4 regions of the Janthinobacterium leeuwenhoeki genome follow, and region 1 is predicted to be linked to each of the others. Evidence: predicted binding sites of a transcription regulator. Region 1 holds the regulator's gene; each other region holds the start of a gene.

Region 1 (7,463 bases):
CTCGGCCATCACGGCACGCCGCGCGCAAGACCTGGGCATTACCCATGTGCACCAGGGCGGCCATGACAAGCTGACGCCGTTTCGCGAACTGCTGGCGCTGACGGGCTTGACGGAAGAGCAATGCGGCTATATCGGCGACGACGTCATCGATGCGCCCATCCTGAAACGCGTCGGCTTTGCCGTCAGCGTGCCGGGCGGGCGTCCGGAAGTGCAGGGCCTGGCGCACCATGTGACGCAGGCCGGCGGCGGCCGCGGCGCGGTGCGCGAGATCTGCGAATTCCTGCTGCGCGCCCAGGACAACTATGCGCGCGTCATGGCGCCGTTCCTGGAGTGAGGCGCGCCGCCTCGCCAGTGACCATTGAAAGAGTGAAGCCCTATGCGTAAGCCAGGAGGCGCCCATCGCTGGCGCATGATTTTTACCGTGCTGGGCGCGGTCGTTGTCGCGCTGGGCAGCTTTTGGCTGCTCGAAGTGATGAACAAGAATAACCAGGACATCACGGCCAGCAAGCATCTGGATGAGCCCGACTATTTCATCACCAATTTCAGCCTGGTGCGCATGGACTTGACGGGTAAACCCAGCTATATCGTGTCGGGCACCAAGCTCACGCATTATCCGCTGGACGATTCGTCCGATATCGACCAGCCCTTCGTGCGCAAGCTCACGCCCGGCATGCCGCCGTTGAACATGAACGCGGAACTGGCGCATATCGACCAGGACAATACCCGGCTGCAACTGCACCGCAAGGTCGTGATCGACCGCGTGGCCAGTCCGAAGGCGCAGAACCTGACGGTCAAGACGGAAGCGCTGACGGTGTTTCCGGACGAGGAAAGAATGGAAACGGACGTGCCTGTCGATATCCTGACGGGCGCCTCGCGCATCAATGGCATCGGCATGAAAGCCAATAACGCCACCGGCGTGGTGGAAGTGCAGAATGCGCTGCGCATGGTCCTCCCGCCGAAACCGCGCCCGGCCGCGGCGGCAAAATGACAGAATGAAACAAGGAAACCATACTATGAAGAATATCTTGCTGATGACCGTATTTTCCCTGGCCATCATGGGCGTGGCGCATGCCGAGAAGGCCGATTCCGAGAAGGAAGCCGTCATCACGGCACGTAGCGGCCATGTCGATGACGTCAAGCAGGTGCGTACCCTGACGGGCGACGTGGTGCTGGTCAAGGGTACCCTGACCATGAAGGCGGGCCGGGCCCTGATCACGGAAGACCCGCAAGGCTACCAGTTCATTACCTTCTGGGCCGATCCCGGCAAGCTGGCCACCTTCCGCCAGAAGCGCGATGGCGCGGGCGACCTGTGGGTCGAAGGCGAAGCGGAGCGCGTGGAATACGATAACAAGACGGAAGTGGTGAAACTGTTTTCCAAAGCCAAGCTGACGCGCCTGGAAGGCACGAAAGTGACCGACGTGGCCAACGGCCAATTCATTTCGTATGACAGCCGCAAGGAAGTGTTTGCGATGGAAAACTCCGACAGCGGCGCCAGCACCCCGGATGGCGGCAGCGTGCGCATGGTGATCCAGCCGAAGACCAAGGCACCGGCGGCGGAGAAAGCGCCGGCCACGCCTGCGCCAGGAAAGAAATAATGGACAATACTCGTTGCGGCAGCACCCTGATCGTTCGCGGGCTGCAAAAAACCTATGGCAAGCGGCAAGTCGTGCATGATGTCTCGCTGCAAGTCGAATGCGGTGAAGTGGTGGGTTTGCTGGGGCCGAACGGCGCCGGCAAGACCACCTCGTTCTACATGATCGTCGGCCTGGTGCCGTCGGACGGCGGCAGCATCGATATCAGCGGCGTGGACATCTCCAGCCTGCCGATCCACCGCCGCGCGCAGATGGGCCTGTCCTACCTGCCGCAGGAAGCGTCCGTGTTCCGCAAGCTGACGGTGGAAGACAATATCCGCGCCGTGCTGGAAATCCAGACCGTCGAAGGCCGTCCCTTGAAGAAGGCCGAGATTGAAGAGCGCCTGGATAAACTGCTGGCCGACTTGCAGATTGAAAAGCTGCGCGAGAACCAGGCCCTGTCCCTGTCGGGCGGCGAGCGCCGCCGCGTGGAAATCGCCCGCGCGCTGGCTACCGACCCCCGTTTCGTGCTGCTCGACGAGCCGTTCGCCGGCGTCGATCCGATTGCCGTGATCGAGATCCAGCGCATCGTGCGTTTCTTGAAGGAGCGCAATATCGGCGTGCTGATCACCGATCATAATGTGCGCGAGACGCTGGGTATTTGCGACCGTGCCTACATCATCAACCAGGGCTCGGTGCTGGCGTCAGGACGCCCCGACGACATCATCGCGAACGAGTCGGTACGCCGGGTCTATCTGGGCGAACACTTCCGCATGTGAGCCAATGAAACAATCATTGCAGCTGCGCACTTCGCAGCACCTGGCACTGACGCCGCAGTTGCAGCAATCGATACGCCTGTTGCAATTGTCTACCCTGGAATTGCACCAGGAACTGGAGCAATTGCTGACGGACAATCCCTTGCTCGAGCGCCTGGACGATCCGCTCGACCGTTCGCTGCGCCTGCTGTCCGACGGGGCTTTGAGTTCCACGGCCGCGCCGGCAGAAGCACCGCCCCAGCCGCCTGGCCAGGAAGCGCCGGCGGCGCCGGCGGAAGCGGAAACCTTTGACGGCGAGGCCAGCGAGGGCCCGGCCGCTGCGGACGGCGGCGACAGCGACTGGAGCGAGGCGAGCCGGGGCAAGGCGCCCGATGACGAAGATTCGCGCCCGCAACTCGAAGCCCATCACTGCACCCTGCGCGAACACCTGATGGAGCAGATGCGCGTGACGGTGCTCGAATTGCGCGACCGCGCGCTGGTCGAGCTGATCATCGACGCGCTCGACGACAATGGCTACCTGGAAGAGTCGCTCGACGAGATCCTGGCGCGCCTGCCGGAAGAGCTGGAAATCGACGCCGACGAGATGCGCACGGCCTTGTCGCTGCTGCAAAGTTTTGATCCGCCGGGCGTGGGCGCGCGCAATGCCTCCGAATGCCTGGCCCTGCAAATCAAGCGTTTGCCGCATATCGCCATGGTGACGCGCCGCATGGCCCTCGTCATCGTGGAAAAGCACCTGGCCTGGTTTGCCCAGCGCGATTTCAACAAGCTGAAAAAAGCCCTCGATTGCGACGATGAAGACTTGCGCGAAGCGCAGACCGTGATTCGTCAGTGCAATCCGCATCCGGGCGCCGTGTTTGCCTCGGACGTGTCCGATTACGTGGTGCCCGACGTCGTCGTCAAGCGCGCGCGCAATGGCTGGCAAGTCACCCTGAACAACGACGTCATGCCGCGCCTGCGCGTCAACGCCATGTACGCCAACTTGTTGAAGCAGGGCAAGGGCGAGGGCGCCATGGGCGCACAGTTGCAGGAAGCCAAGTGGCTGATCAAGAATATGCGCCAGCGCTTCGACACGATCCTGCGCGTGGCGCAGGCGATAGTAGAAAGACAAAAGAACTTTTTCTCGCATGGCGCCGTTGCCATGCGCCCCCTTGTGCTCCGTGAAATAGCTGATACACTGGGTTTACACGAGAGCACTATCTCGCGGGTAACAACTCAAAAGTACATGCTGACCCCGCACGGCATGTTCGAGTTGAAATATTTCTTTGGTAGCCACGTCGCCACCGAAGCGGGGGGCGAAGCGTCATCGACGGCGATACGGGCATTGATCGTGCAACTGACAGGAGCAGAAGACCCTAAAAATCCTTTATCCGACAGTAAGATTGCGGACATGCTGGGGGAACAAGGCATGGTGATTGCGCGACGTACTGTTGCCAAATACCGGGAAGCGTTGAAAATTCCGCCAGTGAGCCTGCGTAAGTGTTTGTAAGTTTTTTTCGGTTCCTCTGCGGGCCGGATAGGATGGACCGCACGAACCCGATCATCTTTAGGAGTGTGTATGAATCTCACCATCAGCGGACATCATCTCGAAGTGACACCAGCCATCCGTGAATACGTACAAACGAAGCTGGAGCGCGTGAAACGTCATTTCGATCAAGTCATCGATATTGCCGTGATTCTGACCGTGGATAACCTCAAAGAGAAAGAAAAACGTCAAAAGGCCGAAGTCAACCTGCGCCTGAGTGGCAAAACTGTCTATGTGGAAAGCCTGGCGCAAGACCTGTATGCCGCAATCGATAGCCTGATCGACAAGCTCGATAGGCAAGTGATGAAATACAAAACCAAAGTGCAAGGGCACGGTAAAGAGGCGATCAAGCATCTGCCAGACAATTCGGAAGAAGAATTCGCCGCCGCCTAAGCGGCCTGCGACTTTCAACCGGTTGTGATCAACTAAGGGCGCACAGTGCGCCCTTTTTTGCGCCAGTAGCTGTTGAGCGCTATGTCTCCCTCACAGGCGCTAGAATGTGCCCGTTCTCACTTCTTTCCATTTTGCCATGAGCGACTTCGTCCACACCTCCATCCGCAACCACACGGGCCACATCGTGCTCGACCGCCCGAAAGCCTTGAATTCCCTGTCGCTGGAGATGGTGCGCACCCTGAGCGCGGCCCTGCTGGCCTGGCGCGACGATCCGCAGGTGGACGCTGTCATCATTCGCTCCAGCAGCGAAAAAGCCCTGTGCGCCGGCGGCGACATCCGTTTCTTTTACGATGCGGGCCTGGCTACGCCGCAAGGCGGCAGCGCCCAGCTGGAAGATTTCTTTACGGAAGAATATGCTTTAAATCATGTGATTCATTTCTATCCGAAACCGTATATTGCCGTGATGGATGGCGTGGTGATGGGCGGCGGCATGGGCGTGGCGCAAGCCGGGGCAGGCAACCGCCTGCGCATCGTCACGGGCCGCACGCGCATGGCCATGCCGGAAGTCAATATCGGTTTGTTTCCCGACGTGGGCGGCAGTTATTTTCTTTCCCGCCTGGCCGGTCAGCTGGGCCTGTACCTGGGCTTGACGGGCTTGACGATCAACGCGGCCGATGCCCTGTACACGGGCCTGGCCGATGTCTACCTGCCTGAGGCGCAGATGGGGGCGCTGCTGTCCCTGTTCGAGTCGACGCCGGGCGAGGCCTTGCCGGTGGCCATCAAGGCGCTGGCGGCGCCGTTCCAGGCCGAGGCGGGGGTATCTTCCCTGGCGATGGCGCGCGCAGCGCTGGACCGCCATTTCGGCGCCCCATCCGTGGCAGCCATCATGGCCTCGCTGGCGCAGGATGACAGTGCGTTCGCCGCCAAGGCGCTGGCGGCCATGCGCCTGCGTTCGCCGCTGATGATGTCGGTGACTCTGGAATTGCTGCAGCGCGGCGCCCGCCTGGGCGTGGCCGATTGCCTGCGCATGGAGCGCAGCGTGGTGCGCCACAATTTCGAACATGGCGAAGTGCTCGAGGGCGTGCGCGCGCTGGTGGTCGACAAGGACAATGCGCCGCGCTGGAACCCATCCAGCCTGGACGAGGTCGACGCGGCCATGGTGACGCGCTTCTTTTCCCCCGTCTGGCCGGACGCCGCGCATCCGCTGCGGCATCTGGATTAACTAGGAGCGCTCGCGATGGCGTAGCACGACCCTTTCGTTGGGGCCGAAGTATTGCGCCAGCCGCTCCGCCATGTACACGGAGCGGTGCTGGCCGCCCGTGCAACCCAGGGCCACCGTCAGGTAGCTGCGGTTGTCGGACTTGAATGACGGCAACCATTTCTCGATGAAGGCGCGGATGTCGGCCAGCAGTTCCAGCGCGCTCGGTTGCGCGTCGAGGAAGGCGATCACGGGCGCGTCGCGGCCGTCGAGGGGGCGCAATGCCAGATCGTAATAGGGATTGGGCAAGGCCCGCACGTCGAAGACGAAATCGGCGTCCAGCGGTACGCCCAGCTTGAAGGCGAACGATTCGAAGAACAAGGTCAGCGGGGCGCGTTCGGAGGCGACGATATCCTTGATCCAGGCGCGCAATTTGTTGGCGCTCAGTTCCGACGTGTCGATCACATGGCCCAGCTGTTCGATGGCCGACAGGCGTTCGCGCTCTTCCGAGATGCACTCGATCAGGGTGCGGCGGCTGGCCGGATTCTGGTTCGGACGCAATTCGTGTGACAGGGGGTGGCTGCGCCGCGTTTCCGAGAAGCGCGCCACCAGCGAATGCGTGGTGGCCGTCAAAAACATGACCTTGACGTCGTGCCCCTGGTCGCGCAGCAGGGCCACATTGTGCGGCAGGCTGGTCAGTGACTCGGCGCTGCGCGCATCGACGGCGACGGCCAGTTGCGGTGTACCTTCGTCGAGCAGGGTTTGCACCAGGCTGGGCAGCAAGGCCGGTGGCAGGTTGTCGACACAATAATAGCCGGTATCTTCCAGCACATTGAGCGCGACGGATTTACCGGAGCCGGATATTCCGGTGATAAGGACGATATGCATACGCCGATCATACAATAAAGATCGGCGCTGCGCTCCCGAGGCAACTATCTTTACAAATTATTGCAATTTAGACTGTGGTATTTCTTTGCTGCACACGTCAACAATGTTGTCGGATTACACGGGGCTTTGCCCCGCTAATCCGACCTACGCTTTTAATCGCCACTCATTGCCAATCTCTGCCGCTCCATGAACTCCTGCAAGGTGTCGATGCCGCGCAGCTGCAAAATCGTGTTGCGCACGGCCGCTTCCAGCAGTACGGCGATGTTGCGGCCGGCGGCGACGGGGATGACGACCTTGCGCACGGGCAAGCCCAGCACGTCTTCCGTGGGGAACAGGAAAGGCAGGCGCTCGACTTCTTCTTCCAGCGCGTTGCGGCGCACCAGGTGCACGATCAGTTTCAAGCGCATCTTGCGGCGCACGGCCGTTTCGCCAAAGATGGCCTTGATGTCGAGCAAGCCCAGGCCCCGCACTTCCAGCAGGTTTTGCAGCAGGGGCGGGCAGCGGCCTTCGATCATGTTCGGCGCGATGCGCGAGAATTCGACGGCGTCGTCGGCCACCAGACCGTGGCTGCGCGAGATCAGTTCCAGGCCCAGTTCGCTCTTGCCCAGGCCCGAATCGCCCGTGATCAGCACGCCCACGCCCAGCACGTCCATGAATACGCCATGCATGATGATGCGCTGCGCCAGCTTTTTCGACAGGTAGACGCGCAGGAAGTCGATCACTTGCGCGGCCGGCAGCGGGGTCGAGAACAGGGGGATGTTTTGCTCATCGCAGATGGCGAGGATGTCGGGCGGCGTTTCCAGCCCCTGCGCGATGATCAGCGCGGGCGGGCCGCCGGCGATCAGTTCGCCGATCACGTGGGTGCGGGTATTGACCTTCAGGCGCTGGTAGTAATTGATTTCCTGGTGACCAAAGACCTGGATGCGGCCCGGATGGATCAGGTTCAAGTGGCCCACCTGGTCGGCGGCCGACGAAACGTCGCCCGAGATCAGGCGCTCGCCGCCGGGGAAGCCGGCGAACCAGCCCAGTTGCAGACTTTCACGATTATCGTCGTACAGGCGTTGTATCGTCAGTGGCGTTTGCAACATGGCAGTCTTCTTCAGGAGTGGAGGAAT
Region 2 (7,463 bases), on a different contig from region 1:
TGGTCGTAGGGCAGCACCAGTTGGGCAACGGCGGCGCGATGATCGTCAGCCGCCAGTTTGGTATGCAAAGTGAGCATGCTTGTCTCCTGCTTAAAATAGAAAATAGCGCTGCGCCATCGGCAGCACGGCGGCCGCCTCGCACACCAGCAACTGGCCGTCGGCGCGCACGGCATAGGTTTCCGGGTCCACTTCCATGTGCGGCGTGGCGCTGTTATGTATCATGTCGTGCTTGCGCAAGCCGCGCATGTTTTTCACGGCGATGACGGATTTGTTCAGTTTCAGCTGGTGGCCGATATCGAGGTCGTAGGCCGCCTGAGAGACAAAGGTGAACGACTTTTTCAGGCCGCCGCCGAAGGCGCCGAACATCATGCGGTAATGCACGGGCTGCGGCGTGGGAATCGACGCATTCGGGTCGCCCATCTGCGCAGCGGCGATCATGCCGCCCTTGAGTATCATCGACGGCTTGACGCCGAAGAAGGCCGGCTTCCACAGCACGATGTCGGCGATCTTGCCCGACTCGATGGAGCCCACCACATGCGATATCCCATGCGTGATGGCCGGGTTGATCGTGTACTTGGCGATGTAGCGCTTGGCGCGGAAATTGTCGCTGCGCGCCGTGTCGGGCGCCAAGGCGCCCCGCTGCACCTTCATCTTGTGCGCCGTCTGCCAGGTGCGCATGATCACTTCACCCACCCTGCCCATGGCTTGCGAGTCGGACGACATCATGGAGATGGCGCCGATATCGTGCAAAATATCTTCGGCAGCGATGGTTTCACGGCGGATGCGCGACTCGGCAAAGGCCACGTCTTCGGCAATGGCCGGGTCCAGGTGGTGGCACACCATCAGCATGTCCAGGTGCTCGTCGAGCGTGTTGACGGTGAAGGGCCGCGTCGGGTTGGTCGACGAGGGCAGCACGTTGGCCTGTCCCACGGCGGCGATGATGTCGGGTGCATGGCCGCCGCCCGCCCCTTCCGTGTGAAAGGTGTGGATGGTGCGGTCCTTGAAGGCAGCCAGCGTGTGTTCCAGAAAGCCGCCCTCGTTGAGGGTATCGCTGTGCAGCGCCACCTGGATATCCATGCGGTCGGCGACGGACAGGCAATTGTCGATGGCGGCCGGGGTGCTGCCCCAGTCTTCATGCAGTTTCAGGCCGATGGCGCCCGCGCGCACCTGCTCCTCCAGCGGCAGCGGCAAGCTGACGTTACCCTTGCCCATGAAGCCCAGGTTCATCGGAAAAGCGTCGGCGGCGGCCAGCATGGCGTGCAAGTGCCATGGCCCCGGCGTGCAGGTGGTGGCGGCCGTGCCCACGGCCGGCCCCGTGCCGCCGCCCAGCATGGTGGTCACGCCGCTCATCAGCGCTTCCTCGATCTGCTGCGGGCAGATGAAGTGGATATGCGTGTCGACGCCGCCGGCCGTGACGATCAGGCCTTCGCCGGCGATGATTTCCGTGGCGCCGCCGATGGGCAAGGTCACGCCAGGCTGGATATCCGGGTTGCCCGCCTTGCCGATGCCGAAAATCAGCCCGTTTTTCAAGCCGATGTCGGCTTTCACGATGCCCCAATGATCGAGGATGACGGCATTCGTGATGACGGTGTCCATCACCTCGGCCGCGCAGCGCTGCGACTGGCCCATGCCGTCGCGGATCACCTTGCCGCCGCCGAATTTCACCTCTTCGCCATAGATCGCGTAGTCATGCTCGATCTCGATGAACAGTTCCGTGTCGGCCAGGCGGATGCGGTCGCCCTTGGTGGGGCCGAACATTTCGGCGTATGCGCTGCGGGGAATGCTGGCCATCTCAATCCTTTCCCGGTGGAGTGTCTTGCAGTTCGCCCATCACAGCGCCATTGAAGCCGTACACCTTGCGCTCGCCCGCCAGCGCCACCAGTTCCACCGTGCGCTGCTGGCCCGGCTCGAAGCGCACGGCCGTCCCGGCCGTGATATTGAGGCGCATGCCATAGGCGCGCCAGCGCTCGAAGGCCAGCGCCGGGTTGACTTCAAAAAAGTGGAAATGCGAGCCGACCTGGATCGGCCGGTCGCCCCGGTTGGCCACCACCACGGTGGCCGTGGCGCGCCCCGCATTCAAGCTGATTTCGCCTTCTTCCAATTTGTATTCGCCTGGGGTCATGACCGGCTCCTGTCAATGTCGCTTGCTTGGTTACGGTATCGGATGGTGCACGGTCACCAGCTTGCTGCCATCGGGGAAGGTCGCTTCGACCTGAATATCGGGGATCATCTCGGCGATGCCATCCATGACGTCGGCGCGCGCGAGTATTTTTGTGCCGTCCGACATCAGCTGCGCCACCGACTTGCCATCGCGCGCGCCTTCCATGATGGCGGCGCTGATCAGGGCCACCGCTTCCGGATAATTCAACTTCAAGCCACGCGCCAGGCGTCGTTCGGCCAGCAGCGCAGCCGTAAAAATGAGCAGCTTGTCTTTTTCGCGGGGAGTCAGGTCCATGGTTTTCCTTGCGCTTCTTTCCTGATTAAGTGTTCCAGATGCGGGGCACGACGGCGGCGCGTCCCAGCATGGCGGGGCGCAGCATCTGCCAGGCAGCCAGCATGATCGTGCGCGCCGCCTCGCTGTCGCCGCACAGCAGGCGCACCACCACCAGCGCTTTCATCTGCGTGGCGCCAAACGCGGCGCCGGCTGGCACGGCGATCTCGCGCAAGGCCGCCAGCACGGCGGGAGAAACGGGTGTGCCGACGGCGATCAGGGTGGCGCATACCGTGTGCCCCCCCAGGCCCAGCGGGCTAGCCATCAGCGCGCCGCCGGCTGCCAGCACGCCCTGCTCCCACCACAGCAGCTTGCCGCCGCGGCGGATCTGCACCTGCTGGCTGATGCTGCCCGTGTTGAAAATTTCGCCCGAGGCGCTGCGGCCCAGGCAGACGATATCGCAGCCGATGTAGCTGGCGTCCTGCGCCAGTTCCACTTCGTGGCGCAGGCGCACGCAAGCCTGGTCGAAGACAATGCTCTCCTGCGGAAGCCACTCGATGGCAGCGCCGCTGCCCGCGCGCAGCACGATATGCTGGCCCGAGACATGGCCATTCGCGCGGTACCACTTGGCCGCGCCCGGCGACGTGAGCAGAGCGTGCGCGCCCTCGCCCACCGTGGCGTCGACGGCCAGCTGGTCACCGCCCACTACACCGCCGGGCGGATGGATGATGATGGCGTGGCAAACGGCGTCGCCTTCCGGGTACAGGGGCTTTTGCACACGCAAAGGGCCGCTGTGCGTGCGCTCGACCAGGCGGCTGACGCCATCGTGCAGCGCAAAGCCCAGGCGCAAATGCGCCTGCCAGGCGCCGTGCGCGCTGGCCTCGGCCTGATTCGGCATGGCTGGATGGGTGCTGTCTGGCATGCGGGACAATCGCGTAAATAAGCGATTACCTAAGCAGGATATGTGCCAGCATCAGGGGAAGAAAAACTGAGAATTGCGCACCGCTCTGCAGCGGACGCACCGACTTGGTGCATCGGCCGCACTGCGGCGCTCAGGCCACGGCCAGGGTGCGCCGTTCGCGCAGCAAGTCGGTGAAGGCTTGCGCGGCCAGGGGACGACTGAAATAATAGCCCTGCATTTCGTCGCAGCCGTGTTCCGTCAGGAAGTCGACCTGTTCTCGCGTTTCCACGCCTTCGGCGATGACGCGCATGGCCAGGTTGTGCGCCAGCGAGATGACGGAACGGGCGATGGCCGCATCGCTGCTGCTGGTAGTGACGTCATCGACGAAGGATTTGTCGATTTTCAGCACGTCGATGGGAAAGCGTTTCAGGTAGCCCAGGCTGGAATAGCCGGTGCCGAAGTCGTCGAGCGAAATGCCCACGCCGATATCCTTCAGGCGCGTCAGGGCCGCCACGGCCTTGTCCGGGTCGCCCATCACCGTGCTTTCCGTGATCTCGATACCCAGGCAGGCGGGCGCGATGCCGTACTTGCGCAAGGTCGCCTCGACGAAAGGCACCGTGCGGTCCTGCGCGAACTGTTTGCCCGACAGGTTGACGGCCACCTTGATGCTGCCCAGGCCCGCGTCGTGCCAGGCGCGGATCTGCGCGCAGACGCTTTCGAGCATCCATTCGCCGATGGCCGTGATCGAGCCGTATTCCTCGGCCAGCGCGATGAACAGGCCGGGCGGCACCTTGCCCAGCACCGGGTTATCCCAGCGCAGCAGGGCTTCCGCGCCCAGCAAGGCGCCCGTGCGCAAACACATCTGCGGCTGGTAGTGCACTGCGAATTCATCGCGGCAGATGGCGCCGCGCAGCTGCTGCTGCATGGCCAGGCGGGCGCGGATATCGCTGCCCATGCGCTCCGTGAAAAAGGCGTAATGGTCGCGCCCCATTTCCTTGGCGCGCACCAGGGCCGTGTCGGCGTGGCGCAGCACGTCGTCGAGGCTGTCGCCGTCGGCCGGACACATGGCGATGCCGATGCTGGTCGTCAGCGTCAGGCGCTCGCCGTCGACGATGAGTTCTTCGCGCAGGCCGGCCAGGATGGTTTGCACCAGCCCCAGAGTACGCCCCAGCAGGGCATCGTCCTGCAGCAGGATCTGGAATTCGTCGCCGCCCTGGCGCACCACCGTGTCGCCCTCGCGCACGCAACCGGACAGGAAACGCGCCACCACTTGCAGCGCCTTGTCGCCCACGGCCTGGCCGTGCGAATCGTTGATGTTCTTGAAGCGGTCCAGGTCCAGACACATCAGCACCACCTGCTGGCTGTCGCGCAGCGCGTTCGCGCGCGCCTGTTGGAAGCGCTCGCGCAGCAGCACGCGGTTAGGCAAACCCGTCAGCGCGTCGTGGTAGGAGAGGAAATCGATCAGATGCTGCTCGGCCTTGCGCTCGCTGATATCGAGGAAGACGCCGATGTAGTTGACGACGGCGCCATCGGGCCCGTACACGGTGGAGGCGCTGAGCAGGCAGGGATAGGTGTCACCGCTCTTGCGCCGCGTCTGCACTTCTCCCGACCAGCAGCCGCTGCTGCGCAAGCCCTGGCGCAGGGCCTGCAGCACCGCTTCGCCCGTGTGTCCGGCATGCAGGCGCATGATGTCCGTGCCCACCACTTCCTGCGCCGCGTAGCCGGTGATGCGTGTAAAGGCGGGATTGGCCGTGACGATGGCGCCGGCCGGATCCGTGATCAGGATGGCATCCTGGGTCGCTTCGAAGACCTGGCCCGACAGGCGCAGCAATTCTTCATTGGCGCGGCGGATCTGCACTTCGCGCGCCAGGGTGCTGGCCACCTGTTCCAGTTCGGCCGTGCGTTCGGCCACGCGCCGCTCCAGGTTGGCGCGCTCCTGCGCCAGCTGCAGCTGCGCCCGCGCCAGACGCACGTGGGCGTCGGTGCGGGCCAGGATCTCCTCGGCCTGGAAGGGCTTGGCGATGAAATCGACGGCGCCAAGCGCAAAGCCGCGCACCTTGTCATCCGTATCGTATTGGGCCGACAGGAAGATCACCGGCACCTGGCGCAGGGACGGTATCTCCTTCAGGCGGCGGCAGACTTCAAAGCCGTCAAGGCCGGGCATGCGCACGTCGAGCAGGATCAGCTCCGGCGGGCGCGCCTGGGCCGTCCACAGCGCCAGTTCACCGTTTGGCGCCTGGCGCACCGCATAGCCGGCGCCGCCCAGCAAATCGCTCAACAGCTTCAGCGAAGCCGGTGTATCTTCAACGATCAGTACTTCGCCCTTAGCATTCACTTCGGAAAAATCGCGGTGCATGTAGCAGTTCTCTCAGCTTTGGATGAGGCGCGGCGATCAGTTGCCACGCTGGACAAGACATTTCTTTGCGATGAACTACGTACTATCATCATAATCTTTATTGCAATTTAGCACCATCCATCGGCGGCACTTAGTCCTTCTTTTCAGCGAATCCGATGTTGTCAGCCCACACTTTTCAAGCGTGCGCCAGCGCGCCCTCATTCTCCAGCAAGTCGCACAGCTGGCGGTACTGATGCTGGTCGAGCATGGCCTGCAGCGGCGCCAGCAACGGTGCCGCCGCAGGCGGCAGGGTTGCCAGCAGCAGGGCCACCCTGGCCAGGTTCAATTCGCGCAGCGCCGCCAGCAAGGCCGCGCGCTCTTCCCCGGCCAGCAGCAGCAAGTCTTGCGCCTGCAATGCCGGCGGCGCCTCGGGCGCCGGCACTGCCAGCCGCGCCTCGGGCAGCGGCACCTGCACGGGCGCCTCGGCCGCCTGCGCGGGTATGCTGAAACGGAAGCTGGCGCCCTGCCCCGGCATGGATTCCAGCGTCAGTTCGCCTTTCATCAATTGCACGAATTCGCGCGAGATGGCCAGGCCCAGGCCCGTGCCATCCTTCGGCCCCGCGCTGTCGGCCTGCACGAAAGGTTCGAAAATGCGCTGCTGGTCCTCCTGGGCGATGCCGATGCCCGTGTCGCTGACGGCGAACGACAGCATCCATTGATCGCCATCGCGCCGTTCGCCGCGCACGCGCAAGGTGACCTCGCCGCCGCCGGCAAACTTGACGGCGTTCGACATCAGATTCAGCAGCACCTGGCGCAAGCGCGTCGCATCGAGCAGCACGGCCGCCGGCACGTCAGCGCAATCGAGGCGCAGGGCCAGTCCCTGCTGCTCGGCGCGCATGCCCAGCATGTCCATCACTTCCTGCAACAGGGGCGCCAGCGCCACCACGGCCGTCTGAGCGTGCAGGCGCCCCGCCTCGCCCTTCGACAGTTCGAGGATTTCATTGATCAGGGTGAGCAAATGGTTGCCGGAGCGGTGGATAATGGCCAGGTTGCGCTTTTCATCGTCCTGCATGTTGGGCGAGGCGGCCATCAGGCGCGAAAAACCGATCACGGAATTCAAGGGCGTACGCAGTTCATGGCTCATGTTCGCCAGGAAGGTGCTCTTGGCGCGGTTCGCCGCGTGCGCCTGGCTGACGGCCACCGACAGGGCGCTGGTGCGCTCGGCCACCAGTTCTTCCAGGTGATGGCGGTGGCGCAGCAGTTCCAGTTCGGCCTCGCGGTGCGCCGTGATGTCGTAGTTCGACCCCACCAGGCGCATGGGCTGGCCCTGCCCGTCGCGAAAGATCACGGCGTCGGCCTTGATGTAGCGAATGGCGCCGTCGGGCCACAGGATGCGGTACTCGTGCGTAAAGGCCTGGCCGGCGTCCAGCGCGGCGCGCAGGGCCGCCTTGGCGGCCGGCACGTCGTCCGGCACCAGCGCCGCGCGCCAGATGGCCGCCGGCGCCATGCTGCTGTGCGCATCGGCCTTGAACTGCGCGTACATCTGTTCATCCCACTGCAATGCACCGTTGCTGACGTTCCAGTCCCAGATGCCGATGCTGGCCGCGCCGGTGGCCATCTGCACGCGCTCCTCGCTGCGTTGCAGGGCGCGGTAGCGGCTGTCCAGCAGCGCCACCATGTCGCGGATGGAACGGTACAGGGTGCGCAACTCGCCCAGGAACCACGCTTTCGGCGGCGTGCCGAACGCTTCGCCCTGCCCCGCCTTGACGCCGGCCGCGTACTGGCCAATCGCCTTC
Region 3 (7,463 bases), on a different contig from region 1:
GGCATCGTTGGGCGTGTTTTGATACGCCCATTTGATCTGGCCCGTCTTTACGTCCAGCGCCACGGTGGACGAGGAATACAGGTTGTCGCCGGGACGCAAATGGCTGTTCCATGGCGCCGGGTTGCCGGTGCCGAAATAGGCCAGCTTGGTTTGCGGATCGTAGGTGCCGCCCATCCAGGTCGAGGCGCCGCCCGTCTTCCACAGGTCGCCCGGCCAGGTTTTGTTCACCGTGCCAGATACGCCGTTATCGATGGCCTTGCCATCCTTGTCGTAGCGGTGGCCCATATGGCCCTCTACCGTCGGACGGCTCCATACCAGGTCGCCCGTCATCGGGTTGCGCGCTTCGACCCGGCCGACGATGCCGAATTCCCCGCCCGACACGCCCGTCAGCAGCAAGCCTTCGGCGATCAGCGGCGCAGCCGTCATCGAGTAGCCGGCCGCATAGTCATCCACTTTCTCCTTCCAGACGATCTTGCCCGTGTTCTGGTCCAGCGCCACCAGGTAAGCATCGAGCGTGCCGAAGATCACCAGGTTGCCATACAGAGCGGCACCGCGGTTGACCACGTCGCAGCAGGGCATGATGCCGTCCGGCAAGCGATGCTCATACTTCCACAGCTTGGCGCCCGTTTTCAAGTCGACGGCAAAGATGCGCGAATACGATGCCGTGACGAACATCTTGCCGTTGTGAATCAGCGGCTGCGATTCCTGGCCCCGCTGTTTTTCGCCGCCAAACGAGAATGACCAGGCCGGCACCAGCTTGGCTACGGTCTTGTCATTGATCTGCGTCAACGGAGAATAGCGCTGGCCCTGCGTGCCCATGCCAAACGACAGGACGCTAGAGGGATTCTTCGCCGTGCTGTCGAGCATGGCATTGGTGACATTGCCCACGTCGGCCGCCTGGACCAACGAGGCGACACTCAAACCGACGACGATCCCCATGATTTTTTTCTGCACAATCATCTCCCTCTGTTATTAGTATGTGTGTGTAACTCTCAGGTGCTTTTTCTGTCGTGTTCATGCGGCTGGGCATGCAACAGCGCACACTCTTCATCGGTGAACAGGCGCGAGCGCGTCAAAAAGCGCTTGCCCGTACCGTTGTCGAGTGAAAACATGCCACCATTGCCGTCGACCACATCGATAATCAACTGGGTATGCTCCCAGTACTCGAATTGCTCAAGTCCCATGTAAAACGGTGTGCCATTCAAATTGCCGAGATAGATATCGGTATCGCTGACATCGAACTCGCCCAGCGCATAGCACATGGGCGCACTGCCGTCGCAGCAGCCGCCCGACTGGAAAAACATCAGCGGGCCGTGACGCTGGCGCAACTTGTCCATCATTTCCAGCGCCGCATCGGTGGCGACCACCCGGGCAATTGCTGCACTCATGGCATCCCTTTCTGCGCGCCGCGCCTGGACTACAGGCGCGGCGCCTGTTGCCGGTTTAGAAGAAGCCCAGGGCTTTCGGGCTATAGCTCACCAGCAAGTTCTTCGTTTGCTGGTAGTGATCGAGCATCATCTTGTGGTTTTCGCGGCCGATGCCCGATTGCTTGTAGCCACCGAAGGCGGCGTGGGCCGGATACAGGTGGTAGCAATTGGTCCACACGCGGCCCGCCTGGATGGCGCGTCCCATGCGGAAGGCGCGTGAACCGTCGCGCGTCCACAAGCCGGCACCCAGGCCATACAAGGTATCGTTGGCAATCGCCAGCGCTTCGGCCTCATCCTTGAAGGTGGTCACTGACACGACGGGCCCGAAGATCTCTTCCTGGAAGATGCGCATCTTGTTATGGCCCTTGAACACGGTCGGACGCACGTAGTAGCCGCCCTCCAGGTCGCCCGCCTGCGTGTTGCGCTCGCCGCCGGCCAGCACTTCGGCGCCTTCCTGGCGGCCGATGTCGAGGTAGGACAGGATCTTCTCCAGCTGCTCCTGCGACGCCTGGGCGCCGATCATGGTGGAAGCGTCGAGCGGGTTGCCCTGCTTGATGGCGGCCACGCGCTTCAAAGCCCGTTCGATGAATTTTTCGTAGATCGATTCCTGGATCAGCACGCGCGATGGGCAAGTGCACACCTCACCCTGGTTCAGCGCAAACATGGTGAAACCTTCCAGGCACTTGTCGAAATAATCATCGTCGGCATCCATCACGTCTTCAAAGAAGATGTTCGGCGACTTGCCGCCCAGCTCCAGGGTGACGGGAATCAGGTTTTGCGCCGCGTAACCCATAATCAGGCGGCCCGTGCCCGTTTCGCCCGTAAAGGCGATCTTGGCGATGCGCTTGCTCGACGCCAGCGGCTTGCCCGCTTCCAGGCCGAAACCGTTGATGATGTTCAACACGCCCGGTGGCAGCAAGTCGCCGATCAGCTCGATCAACACCATGATGGACGCCGGCGTCTGCTCGGCCGGTTTAAGCACCACGCAATTGCCGGCTGCCAGGGCTGGCGCGAGTTTCCACACAGCCATCAGAATCGGGAAATTCCACGGGATGATCTGGCCCACGACGCCCAGCGGCTCATGGTAGTGATAGGCATAGGTTTCCGCATCGATTTGCGCGACGGAGCCTTCCTGGGCGCGGATACAACCGGCGAAGTAACGGAAATGGTCGATGGCCAGCGGAATGTCGGCATTCATCGTTTCACGGATCGGCTTGCCGTTGTCGATGGTTTCCGCCGTGGCGATCAGGCTCAGGTTTTGTTCGATGCGGTCGGCGATGCGGTTCAGGATATTGGCGCGCTCGGCAGGCGAAGTCTTGCCCCAGGCATCCTTGGCGGCATGCGCGGCGTCCAGCGCCAGCTCAACGTCTTCCGCCGTGGAGCGGGCAATTTCGCAAAACGGCAAGCCGGTGATCGGCGTAATGTTAGGAAAGTATTCACCTTTTACTGGGGCAACGAATTTGCCGCCGATGTAATTGTCATAGCGTTGTTTGAAGGGATTGGCTACGCCCAGTTTGCTGATGTCTGCGAGATTCATGTCGTCCTCTATAGGGTTAATTAGAATGGAAGTGCTGTAGTTAAAATCAAACGTCCTGGTACAGATGGGGTGAGTACACGGAGTCTTCCGCAAATGCCGTGCCAGCTCGCCATCCCCTTACAAACTTAGCCGCTTTTGCCCTTGTTGCAAGGGCGTGGCGTCAATCCCGGCGCGCTTTTCCGCGCATGCCCTGGCATGAAAGGCGGGCGTGGGTCTGTTTGCGTTTTGAACAAGGTGGCGCCGTCCTGTTCCAATCCGGGCCAGCCCTGCCGCCGCGCCCCTACGCCGCTGCACAATGGAACAGGTGTACCAGACTGGAACACCTGCTCCAGCTTGCCTAGCGAATCACCACGCCCCATGGCAATTCACCCACGGCAATATCGGCCACCTTCTGCGCGCTGGCCGTGTCGATGACGGACACGCTGTTCGAGCGGCCATTGGCCACGTACAGCTTGGCGCCGTCGGGCGTGATGGCCATATTCCACGGGCGCTTGCCGACGGCAATGGTGGCCGTGACCTGGTGGCTGGCCGTGTCGATCACCATCACCGTGCCGTCCGTGCCATTCGAGACATATACCTGCTTGCCGCTGGGATGGACCACGATGCCATTGGCATTCTTGCCCGCTGGAATGGTGGCAATCGCCTTGCGCGCGGCCATGTCGATGACGTAGACGGCATTGACCAGCTCGCACGCCACGTAGGCGCGGCCCGAGTCCGGGCTGAAACCGATGCCGCGCGGCCTCAGTCCCACGGCAATGGAAGCCACCTGGCGGCGTTGCGCCACATCAATGACATCGACTTGCTCAGCCTCTTCTGCACTGACCAGTAACCAGCGCCCATCGGGGCTGAAGACGGCATGTTCCGGGTTGCGTCCCTGCACCTTGATGTCGGCAAGCAAGGTACCTGTCTGGCCATCGAGCAAGGCCACGCTATTGTTTTCCTCGACGGCCACAGCCACGTAATGACCGTCCAGGGAAGCGCTGACGCCTTCGGGCGACTTGCCCAGCGCCACCGTACGCAGGGGCGTGCCGCCAGCGTTATCAATTAGCAGCAAGACGCTGCTGGCGGCATCCGTGACAAACAATTGCCGCCCGGTAGGGTCGGCGGCGATGCCGCGCGGCCGCTTGCCGGCCGTTATCTGGCGCACTACCTGGTCGGTAGCCGTGTCGATGACGCTCAAGGTGCCCGATTTTTCATTGGGGACATAGGCAAAAGGAGCGGCCTGGAGGGCGCTGCTGGCGAGTGCCGGCAGCAGCCAGCACATCTGGCGCAGACGCGAGAAGAAGTTGGGCATAATCACCTTTTCAATGGAAAAACACAGGAAAAGCGCGCGGCATCGGCGCCTCTGACAATTGCTGTAGGCAAACGCCGTGCCACTGACACGCGTATAATTTCAGCCCACCAATGGAGACATGGCAGGCATATTGCTTGATACGACATGCAGACCTGTGCCGCTCACGCGCTCAAGCAGGCTTTTATTCACATTGGAGAATCCGCATGCAGCATCGTTTCCGCCTGAACACCATCGCCAGCCTGTTTGTCGCCGGCAGCGCTACCCTCGCCCCCCACGTCTTTGCCGCCGAGTCAGCTGACCTGGCCGCCGGACAACTGATGGATACGGTGGTCATCAGCGGCAGCCGCATCGCCCACCCCAGCCAGGAAGTGCCGGCCTCGATCGATGTCGTCGACAGCGCCCGCATCCAGGAGGGCCAAATCCGCGTCAACGCGTCTGAAGCGCTGGCCGCCGTGCCCGGCCTGGTCGTACAGAACCGCCAGAACTACGCGCAAGACTTGCAGATCTCGTCGCGCGGCTTCGGCACCCGCTCGGCCTTCGGCGTGCGCGGCGTCAAACTGATCAGCGATGGCATTCCTGCCAGCATGCCCGATGGCCAGGGCCAAGCCGCCACCTTCAACCTCGATACGGCGGAGCGCATCGAAGTGCTGCGCGGGCCATTTTCTGCCATCTATGGCAATCATTCGGGCGGCGTGATCCAGTTGTTTTCCAGGGATGGGGAAAATCCCCCATCCGTCGAACTGAATGTGACAGGCGGCAGCTACGGCACCAGCAAGGTGGACTTGACGGCGCAGGGCCAGGCAGGCGGCATCGGCTACGTGCTCGACGGTTCACGCTTCCGCACGGATGGCTTCCGCGACCACAGCGCCGCCACGCGCGAACAGGCGTTCGGCAAGATCACCGTCAAGCCCAATGCGGACAGCAAGCTGACCATCGTCGCCAACAGCCTGCACCAGGGCAACACGCAAGATCCGCTGGGCGCCACCTGGGCCACGTTTGCCGCCGATCCGCGCGCCGGTGAAATCGACACGACAGATACGCAAAATCCGAAACGCACTTTTGCCGAACGCTACAACACGCGCAAAAGCATCGACCACCAGCAAATCGGCGCCACCTACGAGCAATCGTTTGGCGATGACCGCCTGCATGTGATGGTGTATGGCGGCAACCGTGACGTGATCCAGTACCAGGCATTTAGCAAAGGATTCCAGGCCCCAGCCAGCCATTCGGGCGGCGTGGTCGATTTCCAGCGCCAGTTCTATGGCATCGATACCAACTGGCTGCACGTGAACCAGTTGGCCGGCGGCAAGCTGAGCACCACCATCGGCATCGATTACGGTCGCTCCAGCGATGACCGCACCGGCTATGAGAATTACATTGGCAATAGCTTTGGCGTAAAAGGCAAGCTGCGCCGCGACGAACAGGATGTCGTCTCCAGCCTCGATCCGTATGTCCAGGCGGAATGGCAAAGCGGGCCATGGCTGCTCAGCGCAGGTTTGCGCTACAGCAAGATGAAAGTAGCGGTCAACGACCATTTCCTCGGCAATGGCGATGACAGCGGCAGCCTCGAGTTCAGCCATACGACACCAGTGCTGGGCCTGTTGTATAAACTGACGCCGAACGTCAACGTCTACGCCAGCGCCGCGCGCGGCTTCGAAGCGCCCACCTTGAATGAACTGTTTTACTCGGGTACGGGCGGCGGTTTCAATTACCAGTTAAAGCCGGCCACCAGCACCAACCTGGAGGCGGGCGTCAAGGCCAGGATCGGCAACAACACGCACGTGAACGCGGCCCTGTTCCAGATCAGGACCAACGACGAACTGGTGGTCGACAAGTCCAGCGGCGGACGCACCAGCTATCGCAATGCAGGTAAAACCTTGCGCCAGGGCATGGAAGTGTCGCTGGACTCGAACCTGCCGTATGGCTTCACGACAAAAGTGGCGCTGACCAGCCTGCACGCCGTGTATGACCAGGCGTTTGGCAACGTGCGCGAAGGCAACCGCTTGCCGGGCGTGCCCAGCGCCAACCTGTTCGCGGAACTGGCCTGGAAAGACACGCTGGACCGTTTTGGCGCGGCACTGGAAAGCGTGGCCAGCAACCAGGTCTACGCGGAAGACAGCAACAGCGAAAAACCGGCGCCTGGCTACACGGTGTTCAATGCGCGGTTCAACGCCAGGCAAAACGTGGGCAACTGGCGCTTCAAGCAGTTTGCCCGCCTGAACAATCTTTTTGACAAGACCTACGTGGGCTCCGTCATCGTCGGCGACAGCAACAAGCGCTACTATGAAGCGGCGCCGGGCCGTAACTGGCTGCTAGGTGTCAGCGCGCAATACGCGTTTTAAGAACACCTGAGAAAAAGTCCATGGCCGCGTTGCATTGCCTGGTCGTACTATTCGTACTGCCTGCGGCAATGCGCCTTGCCCTGAACGTTTTTCAGGCGTTCTCATGACAAAAAGGCCCACGCCTCTTCCGATGCGCGGGCTTTTTACCATGCAGCATGGCCTGTTACGGCCGTGCTTCCTTCACGCCATATTTTTCAAAGATGGTTTTCAATTCGCCGCTGGCCGCCATCTCGTTCATGGCTGCCTGCAGCAACTTGCCCACGTCGAGCTGCTGGCGGCTGACGGCCAGGCCCACGGCCCAGCCGGCACGCGGCAAGCGGGCGAACCCCACTTCGCTCACGGGGAAAGCGGGATCGCTTTTCAGCACCGACTCGATTTCCGAACGATTCGCCAGCACGGCATCGAGCTTGCCCGCCCGCAATTGCTGCAAGGCTTCGGCCGCCGTGTCGAAGATGCGCACGTCGTCGCGGTACTTGCCATTGTCTTCGCCCAGCATCAGCATGGCCGCGATCGACACCTTTTCCACGCCGACGCGCTTGCCCGTCAGCGAAGCGACGCCATCGAATTGCGGCACGGCTTGCGCGCTACGCGCCAGGCGCACGGTTTCCACATAGTACGGCGCGAAGATCTCGACCTTGTCGTTATCCGCCATCAACTTCTTGTCGACCGGCACATGCAGCATCACATCGGCGGGACCATAACCGAGGTAATGACCCTTCCACACCATATTGCGCAAATCATCGTTGAGGTTTTCGCCGGCGGGGAATGGCAGCAAGCTCAGTTTCAAACCCAGCTTTTTCGCCAGCGCTTCGGCGATGTCGATATCGATGCCCGCACCCTTGTCGGAAAACGGTGCGAACTCG
Region 4 (7,463 bases), on a different contig from region 1:
CGGCCATCGAAGTTGCGGTTGCCCGACAAGACGGCCGTGGCGTACAGGTCGCGCGACACCACTTCTTCCTGGATGACAGGATCAAGCGCGCCCGACATGCCGTTGCACGAGGTGCAGGCGAAAGCCACGACGCCGAAGCCCAGTGTTTCGAGCTCCGGCAGCAGGCCCGCTTCCTGCAGATACAGTTCCACGGTTTTCGAGCCCGGCGCCAGCGACGATTTCACCCACGGCTTGCGGGTCAAACCGAGGCGGTTCGCATTGCGCGCGATCAGGCCGGCGGCGATCATGTTGCGCGGGTTGTTCGTGTTGGTGCAGCTGGTGATGGCCGCGATGATGACGGCGCCGTCCGGCATCTTGCCCGGCTCGTTTTCCACCACGCCGGAGATCCCGCGCGCAGCCAGTTCCGACGTCGGCACGCGGTTGTGCGGATTCGACGGCCCGGCGATATTGCGCACCACGGACGACAGGTCGAAGCTCAAGACGCGCTCGTATTGCGCGTCGACCAGGCTGTCGGCCCACAAGCCTGTCTCTTTTGCGTACAGCTCCACCAGCTTGACCAGTTCATCGTCGCGGCCCGTCAGTTTCAGATACTTGATGGTTTGCGCATCGATGTAGAACATGGCGGCCGTGGCGCCAAATTCTGGCGCCATATTCGAGATCGTGGCGCGGTCGCCCAGGGTCAGGTGCGAAGCGCCCTCGCCAAAGAATTCCAGGTAGGACGAGACGACCTTCTGCTTGCGCAAAAATTCCGTCAGCGCCAGCACCGTGTCCGTGGCCGTGATGCCCGGCTGCGGCTTGCCCGTCAGCTTGACGCCGATGATGTCGGGCAGGCGCATCCACGAGGCGCGGCCCAGCATCACGCTTTCCGCTTCCAGACCACCTACGCCGATGGCGATCACGCCCAGCGCGTCGACCATGGGCGTGTGCGAATCCGTGCCGACCAGGGTGTCAGGATAGGCCACGCCATTTTGCACCTGGATCACGGGCGACATGCGCTCCAGATTGATCTGGTGCAAGATGCCGTTGCCTGGAGGAATCACGTCGACGTTCTTGAACGCCTTTTTCGTCCAGTCGATGAAGTCGAAACGGTCTTCGTTGCGGCGGTCTTCGATGGCGCGGTTTTTGGCGAAAGCATCGGGATCAAAACCGCCGCATTCGACGGCCAGCGAATGGTCGACCACCAGTTGCGTGGGCACGACAGGATTGACCAGCGCCGGGTCGCCGCCCTGGGCCGCGATGGCGTCGCGCAAGCCGGCCAGGTCGACCAGGGCCGTCTGGCCCAGGATGTCATGGCAGACGACACGGGCGGGGAACCATGGAAAATCGAGGTCGCGGCGGCGTTCGATGAACTGGCTCAGCGAAGCGTTCAAGGTGGCCGGATCGCAGCGGCGCACCAGATTTTCGGCCAGTACGCGCGAGGTATAGGGCAAGGTGGCGTAGGCGCCTGGCTGGATCGCATCGACGGCGGCGCGCGTATCGAAGTAGTCTAGCTGGGTGCCCGGCAAGGATTTGCGGTGCAAGGTATTCATATTGATGCTCATTATTTGCGGTCCTTGATCGGCACGAATTCCAGGTCTTCCGGGCCCACGTAGTTGGCGCTCGGGCGGATGATCTTGTTGTCGATGCGCTGCTCGATGATGTGGGCAGCCCAGCCCGAAGTGCGCGAAATGACGAACAGCGGCGTAAACATCGCCGTCGGCACGCCCATCATGTGGTACGACACGGCCGAGAACCAGTCCAGGTTCGGGAACATGTTCTTGATTTCCCACATCACCGATTCCAGGCGCTCGGCGATGTCGAACATTTTCGTGGAACCGGCTTCCTGCGACAGCGAACGGGCCACTTCCTTGATGACTTTATTGCGCGGGTCGGAAATCGTGTAGACGGGGTGGCCAAAGCCGATCACCACTTCCTTGTTGGCGACGCGCTCGCGGATATCCGCTTCCGCTTCATCGGCATTGTCGTAGCGCTTCTGGATGTCCAGCGCCACTTCGTTTGCGCCGCCGTGTTTCGGGCCGCGCAGCGCGCCGATGGCGCCCGTGATGGCCGAGTGGATGTCCGAACCCGTGCCGGCGATGACGCGACTGGTGAAGGTCGAAGCGTTGAATTCGTGTTCCGCGTACAGGATCAGCGAGGTGTGCATGGCTTTTTCCCACGACGCCGACGGTTTTTCGCCGTGCAGCAGGTGCAGAAAGTGGCCGCCGATCGAGTCGTCGTCCGTTTCCACTTCGATGCGCTTGCCATTATGGCTGTAGTGGTACCAGTACAGCAGCATGGAGCCGAACGACGCCATCAGGCGATCGGCGATGTCGCGCGCACCTGGCGCGTTATGGTCGTCTTTTTCCGGCAGGGTGCAGCCCAGCACGGACACGCCCGTGCGCATCACGTCCATCGGGTGAGCGGCGGCCGGCAGCGCTTCCAGCGCGGCTTTGACGGCCGACGGCAGGCCGCGCAAGGATTTCAATTTGGCCTTGTAGCCTTTCAGTTCGGCGGCAGTCGGCAGCTTGCCGTGCACCAGCAGGTAGGCGATTTCCTCGAACTCGCAGCTGTCGGCCACGTCCAGGATGTCATAGCCGCGATAGTGCAAATCGTTGCCGGTCTTGCCGACCGAGCACAGCGCCGTATTGCCGGCGGTGACGCCGGACAGGGCGACGGATTTTTTAGGCTTGAAAGTGGCGGCTTGCGGTGCGTTCATTGATTTCTCCAAAAATTGACTAGTCTCGGTTGCATCACTGCGGGGCCGGCATGCGGCCCTGGCTTCTTTACTTTTCTTATTTCTTTTGCGCCGCGAACAGCGCATCGAGCTTTTGCTCGAAGTCGTGGTAATTGATCGACTCATACAGCTCCATGCGCGTCTGCATGGTGTCGACGACGTTCTTTTGCGTGCCATCGCGGCGCAGCGCACGGTAGACGTTGTCGGCCGCCTTGTTCATGGCGCGGAAGGCCGACAGCGGATACAGGGCCAGGCCCACGTGGGCGCTGCGCAATTCGTCCAGCGTGAACAGCGGCGTGGAACCGAATTCCGTGATGTTGGCCAAAATCGGCACGTTGACGGCCTTGGCGAACGTGGCGTACATGTCCAGGTCCGTGATGGCTTCCGGGAAGATCATGTCGGCACCCGCTTCGACGCAGGCGACGGCGCGTTCCAGTGCCGCTTCCAGGCCATCGACGGCCAGCGCATCGGTGCGCGCCATGATGACGAAGTTCGGGTCCGTGCGCGCATCGACGGCCGCCTTGATGCGGTCGACCATTTCTTCCTTGCTGACGATTTCCTTACCCGGACGGTGACCGCAGCGCTTGGCGCCCACCTGGTCTTCGATATGCAGGCCGGCAGCGCCGAACTTGATCATCGATTTCACCGTGCGCGCCACATTGAAGGCGGACGAACCGAAACCCGTATCCGCGTCGACCAGCAGCGGCAGGTCGCACACGTCGGTGATGCGGCGGATATCGGTCAGCACGTCGTCCAGGCTGGAAATGCCCAGGTCGGGCAAGCCCAGCGAGCCGGCCGCGACACCGCCGCCGGACAGGTAGATGGCTTTATAACCGGCGCGCTTGGCCAGCAAGGCGTGATTGGCGTTGATGGCGCCGACGACTTGCAACGGGGATTCTTCCTGGACGGCCTTGCGGAATGCGGCACCTGCGGAGTATTGAGTCATGTGTTCACCTTATGGGTTTCGGATGGTCCCGAATGTTTCACGGAGTGGCTATGATTACCAGTATTGCAAATGCCGTGCCAGGCCAGCGCGGCGCTGCGAAAAACACCTGACGGCAGAGTGAAAACAGGAGATAGACGCCCACCAGGGATGTCCCACCAGGCAACAGCGATATCACGTTTGGCGTCAAAAACGTTTCAATTCTGTTTCATGCAATCCATTTTGAAACATTTTTTGAAACATGCAACAAGCAGCAAGACGCACCAATAAAAACAGCCGGCGGGCGCCGGCTGATGTATACAACTGATACAACTGATACAACTGAAACTACAAGACCACACTAGGCCAGACGCACCAGCGGATTGGCAATGATGTTGTCGATCTGGCGCACGGCCTCTTCGCAGGCGGCGGCAATGGCGCCATCCTCGTCGTCGCGCACGAATTGCATGGTCGAACCTTCGAATACTTCCAGGCCTTCCGCGGTGGCGCGTTCGATGTCGCAACTGGCCGACCATTTGCCGTCGGTGGTGGGCACGGCCAGGGGAACGATTTCCCAGCCTTTATAGTGAACTTTAGAACTGCTATCCATGGATGCCTCCTTCGTGACTGACTCAATAGTGGAAATCCTAGCATGAAGCGCGGCCGCTAGCGACGTGTTTCAGGCGCCAGCGCGCGGTCAGGCTGACTTTCCGGCTAAACAATTTACGCTGGCTCAAGGCCGCAGCAGATTATCCACTTCCGTCCTGGCCACTTGCAGGCCAGCCGTACAAGCCGTCTCGGGCGCCGCATAACCGCCCAGGGTGCGGCTGCGCGTGATCGCCTGGGCTTCCGCCTCACCTTCGCGCTGCAGGCGATAGGTAAAGTCCCATAAATCATCGTTATCCTTTTGCGGCGTCACCGAAATTGTAAAACCGCGGTACTCTTCGCTGCGTACAGTGATATCGTTCATGAATTCCTCCTTGTAAGAATGAGGTTAGCACGCGGCAAGGCACAGGGTGCGCACGGTAGTCGCGTGCCTGGCTTGCCTTCTTATCTGTTTTCCGCATATTAAATATGAGTTCGCAGCATTTTTTTAGCGAACTCTGGCGATATAATGCCCTTCCTTGCCCGTCCCCTGCCGCCGCGATGACTCCACAAATCCAAGCTTTCTTCGACCCCGCCACCGCCACCGTCACCTATATTGTGTACGAGGCCGATGGCCGGGACTGCGCCATCATCGATTCCGTGCTCGACTACGACCCGAAGGCGGGCCGCACGTCCACCGCCTCTGCCGACAAGGTGATCGCCTTCGTGCGCGAACACGGCTTGCAGTGCCGCTGGCTGCTGGAAACCCACGCGCACGCCGACCACCTGTCCGCCGCGCCCTACCTGCAGCAGCAGCTGGGCGGCGACGTGGCCATCGGCGCCGCCATCCAGGCCGTGCAGCAGGCGTTCGCCGCCGTCTACCACCAGGATGACGCCAGGGCAGACGGCTCGCAGTTCGACCAGCTGTTCGCGCCCGACCAGGTGTTTCATATTGGCAAATTGGAAGTGCGCGCGCTGCACGTGCCCGGCCACACGCCGGCCGACCTGGCTTACCAGATCGGCGACGCCGTCTTCGTGGGCGACACCCTGTTCATGCCGGACGTGGGTTCGGCCCGCTGCGACTTCCCCGGCGGCTCCGCTGCCCTGCTGTACCGCTCCGCGCAACGCCTGCTGGCGCTGCCGCCGCAGACGCGGCTGTTCATGTGCCACGACTACCCGCCCAATGGCCGCGAAGCGCGCTGGGAAGTGACGGTGGCGGAACAGCGCGCCAGCAATATCCATCTGCGCGACGGCATCACGGAAGAGCAATTCGTGGCCATGCGCACCAGCCGCGACGCCACGCTGGACATGCCGACCCTGATCCTGCCCGCCATCCAGGTCAACATCAACGCAGGCAAGCTGCCCGAGCCGGAAGACAACGGCGTGCGCTACCTCAAAATACCGCTGAACGCGATCTGATTGCCCGGGGCACTCCCCGCCCCTCGCACATCCTTTCTTGACACCACGCAAGTTCCACCTCAGGCAATCGGCATACAGTGCAGATTGCCTGAGTTCACTTTGGCGCCGCCTTTTCCTGCTTAACGCTGACGGAGCGCCCGCATGTCGCCCGACCCTACGCTCGATACCAATTGCATCCTGCTCGCCGAAGCCGAAGGCACGACCTTGTTCAGCCATGCGCTTCTGAAAGCGGTGACGCGCCTGCCGCGTCCCGGCATCATCATCTTTGTGCACGGCGTCAATTCCGACGGCGAATGGTATGAGCAGGCGGAACAAGGCCTGTGTGACGGCCTGAATGCGCGCCTGAAACGCCGCGATGAGGACCTGGTAATCCCCGGCCCGGCCGCCGGGCAGATGAAGGCTGCCACTTACACACGCGAATTGACGGATGACGGCTTCCTCAATCCCAAGCGCAATGCCACCACCTTCCTGCAGGCGGACGATGCCAATTCGCCCGTGATCCGCTTCCGCTGGGGCTACAAGGCCAACGGCGAGGAATTGCAGGCATTCGGCGACGGCATCTATCTCAACGAAAAGAATTACTGGGGCGGCGGGCCGTTCGCCAACGGCTGCAGCGCCCTGCCCGATCTGTGGGGCCAGGGTTTGTCGGAAGAACTGTTCCTGTGGATGCATATCCAGCACATGAACCCGACGAATGACCGGCAAGTGTATGCCTGCCCACCGCGTCCGTATTTTGTGTTCGCCGCGTGGCGCCTGGCGCATCTCGTGCAATCGATCAGGGCATGCCAGCACGACGCACCCGTCACCATCGTCTGCCATAGCCAGGGCAATATGGTGGCCATGGCGGCCGCCTTTCTCGGTGAAACGCTGGGCGCTTCCGCCGTGGCCGACAGTTATGTGCTGTGCAATCCACCCTACAGCCTGCTCGATAGCAATTTCACGGAAAACTGGGTCAGCGGCCATCTGAAGGATGAGCATGGCAATACGGGCCGGCAAAAGTACGAAGCCCGCACGCAAACCTTGAAAGCGTTTTTCAACATCCTGCGCACACGCTCGGCCATGCAGCAGGATGCCGCCTTCGTCGACGAGTGCAGCGCCAATCGCAAGCCTGAACGCAAGGACAGCTACACGTCCGCGTTCGACCGCGCAGACTACGGCTTGCATGGCTCTACCTATGGCAGGGTCACCCTGTATTTCAATCCGCACGACCAGGTGATTTCGGCCACCCCCGTGCAGGGCATAGGCTGGCGCGGCATGTCGGCGCAGGAAATTGCGGATACGGGTGGCGAAGGCGTCTTCACACAGCGCGTGTTTGCGCAAAACCACCTTGTCGGCCAGGAAAATGAAAAGGACTACGATATCTGGCAGCGCAATGGCCAGCCCTTGACACCGGACAGCATCGATTTCTGGCACCCGCATTCGCTGGTCGCCGAGTACTCGATCGAAAAGGGCATGCGGGCCAGCAAAGGCATCGGGCGCAAGATACTGACCTTTTTGTTCGCGCCCATCGTCATCATTCTCGCCAAGACTGCCGGCACGCGCATCAATGCCCTGCCACCCAAGTCCTGGCGGCTGCCGATGAAGGCGCCCAAGCTGCCCGAGGCATTCCTGCCGCACTCGAAGCGCTTTGCCGACATCAGCGATCAGTTTGACGAAGGCTGCGATGCCCCGGCCGACTCTCTGCACAAGGACCGCGCCGCCGAAACCGATGGCGCGTATGCGCCCTACCGTTCCCAGGGCAAGGGCGATGCGCAAACCGAGGCGGCGCTGCGCTACGAACAGAATGGCATGCTGCGCATGCAGGCCAGGCGCGACGGCTTGGTC

The links. Region 1 encodes sigma-54, which starts transcription at its own class of promoters, with help from an activator protein. Its sites were predicted from a motif close to TGGCANGNAANCTGCTTT; they were not measured.
Region 2: a site for sigma-54 is predicted at 3,384-3,401, ahead of ACQ4WS_RS03075 (urease accessory protein UreD). Genes of this name have one in related genera too.
Region 3: a site for sigma-54 is predicted at 4,323-4,340, ahead of ACQ4WS_RS25040 (beta-propeller fold lactonase family protein). Genes of this name have one in related genera too.
Region 4: a site for sigma-54 is predicted at 3,722-3,739, ahead of prpB (methylisocitrate lyase). Genes of this name have one in related genera too.

What each region holds. Positions count from the first base shown of each region.
Region 1 covers NZ_JBNYXT010000030.1:23,738-31,200, forward strand. The annotation lists gene ACQ4WS_RS19840 (KdsC family phosphatase) at 1-334, shown strand, start outside; gene lptC (LPS export ABC transporter periplasmic protein LptC) at 377-988, shown strand; gene lptA (lipopolysaccharide transport periplasmic protein LptA) at 1,014-1,595, shown strand; gene lptB (LPS export ABC transporter ATP-binding protein) at 1,595-2,350, shown strand; gene ACQ4WS_RS19860 (RNA polymerase factor sigma-54) at 2,355-3,833, shown strand; gene hpf (ribosome hibernation-promoting factor, HPF/YfiA family) at 3,903-4,262, shown strand; gene ACQ4WS_RS19870 (enoyl-CoA hydratase/isomerase family protein) at 4,399-5,484, shown strand; gene rapZ (RNase adapter RapZ) at 5,485-6,348, opposite strand; gene hprK (HPr(Ser) kinase/phosphatase) at 6,501-7,436, opposite strand.
Region 2 covers NZ_JBNYXT010000002.1:250,636-258,098, forward strand. The annotation lists gene ureE (urease accessory protein UreE) at 1-77, opposite strand, end outside; gene ureC (urease subunit alpha) at 91-1,791, opposite strand; gene ACQ4WS_RS03065 (urease subunit beta) at 1,793-2,122, opposite strand; gene ACQ4WS_RS03070 (urease subunit gamma) at 2,153-2,455, opposite strand; gene ACQ4WS_RS03075 (urease accessory protein UreD) at 2,481-3,353, opposite strand; gene ACQ4WS_RS03080 (EAL domain-containing response regulator) at 3,484-5,688, opposite strand; gene ACQ4WS_RS03085 (sensor histidine kinase) at 5,864-7,463, opposite strand, start outside.
Region 3 covers NZ_JBNYXT010000060.1:8,094-15,556, forward strand. The annotation lists gene ACQ4WS_RS25025 (PQQ-dependent methanol/ethanol family dehydrogenase) at 1-939, opposite strand, end outside; gene ACQ4WS_RS25030 (DUF779 domain-containing protein) at 993-1,388, opposite strand; gene adh (aldehyde dehydrogenase) at 1,444-2,964, opposite strand; gene ACQ4WS_RS25040 (beta-propeller fold lactonase family protein) at 3,302-4,258, opposite strand; gene ACQ4WS_RS25045 (TonB-dependent receptor family protein) at 4,462-6,600, shown strand; gene ACQ4WS_RS25050 (substrate-binding periplasmic protein) at 6,764-7,463, opposite strand, start outside.
Region 4 covers NZ_JBNYXT010000002.1:187,845-195,307, forward strand. The annotation lists gene acnD (Fe/S-dependent 2-methylisocitrate dehydratase AcnD) at 1-1,529, opposite strand, end outside; gene prpC (bifunctional 2-methylcitrate synthase/citrate synthase) at 1,541-2,695, opposite strand; gene prpB (methylisocitrate lyase) at 2,772-3,659, opposite strand; gene ACQ4WS_RS02770 (hypothetical protein) at 3,997-4,245, opposite strand; gene ACQ4WS_RS02775 (hypothetical protein) at 4,369-4,605, opposite strand; gene ACQ4WS_RS02780 (MBL fold metallo-hydrolase) at 4,782-5,639, shown strand; gene ACQ4WS_RS02785 (T6SS effector phospholipase Tle3 domain-containing protein) at 5,781-7,463, shown strand, end outside.